DNA from 2 places in the Streptosporangium sp. NPDC004631 genome. Region 2 is predicted to be linked to the other one. Evidence: riboswitches for the same ligand, from Rfam matches in the RefSeq annotation. Region 2 holds a riboswitch; the other holds the start of a gene.

Region 1 (2,198 bases), on a different contig from region 2:
CGGATCCTGGTCCAGGCCGGAATCGCCGGCCAGGTCCGCGAGCGGCTGGCGAGCGCCCTGGAGAAGGTGGTCGTCGGTCCCGGTGACGATCCGGCAAGCGAGATGGGCCCGATGATCGACATGGCGAACGCGCGCCGCGTCGAGGCGATCATCGCGGACGCGGCACCGCACGCGGAGGTCATCGTGCGCGGCGGCCCGGTCGAGGACGGCCCGCTCAGCCGGGGCGCCTACCACCGCCCGTCCCTGCTCGGTGTCGACGACATCGACTCGCCGCTGATCCAGCGGGAGCTGTTCGGCCCCGTGGCGACGTTCGAGGTCTTCGACGACGAGGCCGACGCCGTCCGCCGCGCCAACGCGACCGAGTACGGCCTCGCCGCCTCGGTGTGGACGGCCAACGGCGACCGGGCCCTGCGGGTCGCCCGGGAACTGGAGGCGGGAACCGTGTGGTGCAACGCCTGGGCGGTCGTGCTGGACCAGTTCGAGGAGGGCGGGTTCAAGCAGAGCGGGCTGGGCCGGCTCAACGGTGTGCGCGGGCTGGAGGAGTTCCAGGAGATCAAGCACCTCGTACAGGTCAGCGGATAAGGGCCGCCGGATCCGGCGGGGTATCCCCACGCCCCGCCGGCCGGTCCGGCCCCGGACGGGGTACGGCCCGGCGACACCCGGACCGTACCCGCGAGCTGCGCTACAGTCGCGGGTGGCATGAACTGACGCGAGGTGCCTCCCCGGGGAGGAGAATCGGGAAGCCGGTGTGATTCCGGCACGGGCCCGCCGCGGTGATCGGGGAGCTGCCGTCCATGCACACGCGTGCGGCCACTGGCCTTCGGGCTGGGAAGGCGGACGGTGAAGGCGTAGATCCGAGAGTCCGAAGACCGGCCTCGCTCTCACCTGCCACCCGCCGAGGTGGCATGACGCAGCGGGAGCCTGCCCTGTGAACACCGACATCTATCACGTCATCCACCGCCGCCGTGACGTGCGGGCCCAGTTCAGCGGCGAGCCCGTCCCCGACGACGTCCTTGAGCGCGTGCTGGGCGCCGCACACGCGGCCCCCAGTGTGGGACTGTCCCAGCCGTGGGACTTCGTCCTGGTAAGGGACCGGGATACCCGTCAGGCCTTTCACGATCACGTCCAGCGGGAGCGAGCCGTCTTCGCGGCGTCCCTCACCGGGAGCGAGGCGGAGCGGTTCGCCCGGATAAAGATCGACGGGGTGCTGGAGTCGAGCCTGTCGGTGGTCGTCACCTACGACGCCGGGCGGGGCGGCCCCGCGGTCCTTGGCCGGCACGCCATCGCCGACGCCGGCCTGTACTCGGTCTGCCTGGCCATCCAGAACCTGTGGCTGGCCGCCACCGCCGAGAACATGGGGGTCGGCTGGGTGTCGTTCTACCGCGAACCGTTCGTACGGCGGCTGCTCGGCATCCCCGCTGAGATCCGCCCGGTGGCCTGGCTGTGCCTGGGGCCGGTCTTCCATGTCGAGGCGGTGCCCGACCTGGAGCGCCACGGGTGGCGCAGTCGCGTCGCGCTGCGCACCGCGGTTCATCACGAACGCTGGTGAGACGTCCGCCCCGGCCCGCTCCGCGGAGGGGATCCCGTACCGGCCACGGCGGCGACGCCACCCCCGTGGCCGGGCCCGGCGACGCCACTATCGGCGCGGATCCCAACCGCGATCTCGAACGGCCACGGAGTACCGGCGGGGAGGGGCCGGAGACTCTCGCGTCCGGACTACGGGATCGCCACGGTCACCGGCGAACCGGTCCCGGCGCACAACAGGCGCACGGCGTCGACGGACGCCCTCAGGGCGGCCAGCTCGCGGTCGACGTCCAGCCCTCCGGAGGAGGCATAGGTCTCGGTGACGGCCGTGCCGAGCACCGCGAGCGCCGAAGCGGTGTGCTCCATGGCCTGGCCGGCCTCCTCGTCCGCCGACTCGGCCGCCTCACGTACGGCCTTCTCCCCGTCGTAGGTGTGAATCTGCAGGACGATCGGGATGAGGTCACTGGCGATGGTCTCGTCGAGGTCGTACAGCGCCCGCTCGTACTGCACACAGGCCGCTCTGTTGCGCGGGCTGACACCGGTGCCGGGAGTGATGGGCAAGGGCTCCTGCGAACCGGAACATCCCGCCATAAGGGCAGTAAATAAGGCAAGTGGAGTGATTCTCCGCAAGATAGCTCCTGGCTACAAGGAAGGGGCGGAGAGTAGACGCCGGC
Region 2 (2,198 bases):
GCCACGTGATCGATCGCGACCTGTATGTCTTGATCAGGGTCATCGCGGAGCAGGGCGTGGACGAGACCTGCCAGCGTCACAGGCGCTGCTTCCAGTGATTCCGTGGTGGGGGGATAACCGCTGGGAGACATGCCCAGACAGTACCTTTGCCATCGAGGCGATCTCAATGAGGTCAATTCAGATATTTAGCATCTGATTGGCACTTAGTTGGATAATCATGCACGATCGGATATGAATGATCCCCGTCGGTAGGCGTGGAGCCCCTATCGGATCCGAGGGCCGGGTCCCCTGTGGCGCGGCGGTGTCGCGCCGGGCGCGCTGACCGTCCTGTTCGCCCTCCGCGCCCGCGGTACGGACTCGGAGGCGGCGGAGCGCGAGGCCGTATGACGAGACGAGGAGACCCGGCCGGGGCGCGGACCCGGAGGTCGACGTCGGCGGGGTTCTCCGGCGGGAGTATGGAATTCGTGGTTTTGGCCGCCTGTGATCCTCTCTTTGCCTGTGAGACGATGTGGGGGTAGGCGACGGCGGATCGAGGAAACCGGTGTGAATCCGGTGCGGTCCCGCCACTGTGATCGGTGAGCGGATCCCGAACAGGCCACTGCCCGGATGATCGGGTGGGAAGGCCGGGACGAGCGTCGACCCGAGAGCCAGGAGACTCACGCGGTCGCCTCCTCGTAGAAATTGGGGCGGATCTCCCCAAGAGAGGAACGGTGATCGCCATGTCGCCCATCCGGCATGAGGTCCTTCGGGCTGCGCGCGTCATGAGCCTCCTTCGGTGATCCGGCCCCTCGCCCCGCTCATCGGGTTCAGCCCGTGGGTGAAAGGACCCCGTTCATGACGAGCCGACGCTCGCTTCCCCTCCTCCTGCTCCTCGCCTCCGCCCCGCTGGTGACCGGCTGCGGCGCCGGCACGCACCCCGGCGCCTCTCCTGCCGCGAGCTCGTCCTCCGCCGGTTCGGCCGTCGCGGGCTTCCCCCTCACCGTGACCAACTGCGGCGTGACGACCACCTTCCAGAGGCCACCGCGGCGGGCGGTGGCGCTCAACCAGCACGCCACCGAGATCATGCTCGCCCTGGGGCTGGAGAAGTCGATGGTGGCGACCGCCTACCTCGACGACAGGATCCTTCCCGAGTACGGGGCCGCCTACAGGGGGATCAAGGTGCTCGCCAAGGAGTACCCCTCCTACGAGGCGCTGCTGTCGGTCGAGCCCGACTTCGTCTACGGCGGGTTCAACAGCGCCTTCGACGAGAAAGAGGGGCGCGGCCGGGCCGTCCTGGCCAGGGCCGGGATCAACTCCCACGTCAACGTCGAAGGATGCCCGACCGGCCCGGTGACCGTGACCCGGGCCGAGGACGAGATCCGGGCGATCGGCGGGATCTTCGGTGTGCCCGACCGCGCCGAGCGGCAGATCACCGCGATGCGCGGTGTGCTGGACGGCGTCAAGAAGAAGATCGACGGGGCCGGCCCGGTCAAGGTGTTCGTCTACGACAGCGGCGAAAAGACCGCTTTCACCGCGGGCGGAGCCGGTATCGGCAACGAGATGATCAAGCTGGCCGGTGGGACGAACCTGTTCGGCGACCTTCCCAAGTCCTTCGGAGACGTCTCCTTCGAGCAGGTCGCGGAGCGGGCACCCGACGTGATCGTCATCTATGACTACGGCGACGAGCCCCTGGAGGGCAAGAAGAGGTTCCTGCTCGCCAACCCGGCGCTCAAGGACGTACCCGCGATCAAAAACCGGCGGTTCGCGGTGCTGCCGCTGTCGTCGGCGGTGCTCGGCGTGCGGGTGCCCTCCGGTGTGGAGTCGCTGGCCCGTCAGATCCACCCGGACCGCTTCGCGTGACCAAGATCGCCACCTTCCGGGCGCCGACGGTCACGGCCGCCGGTGGCCGCGGGCGTGTGCCGTACACGCTGGTCCTGGCGGCGCTCGCGGTCGCCGTGGCGATGGCCGCCACGGCAGGGATCGCGGTCGGCTCGGTGCGCCTGCCGCTCGGTGAGGTGTGGGCCGTCCTGCTGCACCGGCTGTACGCGCCTCTGGCCGAGCCCACCTGGACGCCGGTCAGGGAGACGATCGTGATGGACGTCCGGGTCCCTCGCATCCTGCTCTGCGGCGTGGTGGGCGCGGGGCTTTCGGTGTGCGGGATGGCCCTGCAGGCGCTGGTGCGCAATCCGCTGGCCGATCCGATGCTGCTCGGGGTGTCC

What was found. A riboswitch is a leader RNA that binds a small molecule or an ion and turns the genes downstream of it on or off. The one in region 2 is predicted to bind cobalamin.
Region 1: linked by a shared signal. The riboswitch ahead of bluB (5,6-dimethylbenzimidazole synthase) and the one ahead of ACWEF2_RS10120 (ABC transporter substrate-binding protein) in region 2 are both predicted to bind cobalamin.

The regions. Positions count from the first base shown of each region.
Region 1 covers NZ_JBSGCR010000016.1:149,711-151,908, reverse strand. The annotation lists gene ACWEF2_RS18465 (aldehyde dehydrogenase family protein) at 1-582, shown strand, start outside; cobalamin riboswitch at 697-892, shown strand; gene bluB (5,6-dimethylbenzimidazole synthase) at 929-1,549, shown strand; gene ACWEF2_RS18455 (hypothetical protein) at 1,717-2,085, opposite strand.
Region 2 covers NZ_JBSGCR010000007.1:217,767-219,964, forward strand. The annotation lists gene ACWEF2_RS10115 (helix-turn-helix domain-containing protein) at 1-80, opposite strand, end outside; cobalamin riboswitch at 490-678, shown strand; gene ACWEF2_RS10120 (ABC transporter substrate-binding protein) at 835-1,839, shown strand; gene ACWEF2_RS10125 (FecCD family ABC transporter permease) at 1,836-2,198, shown strand, end outside.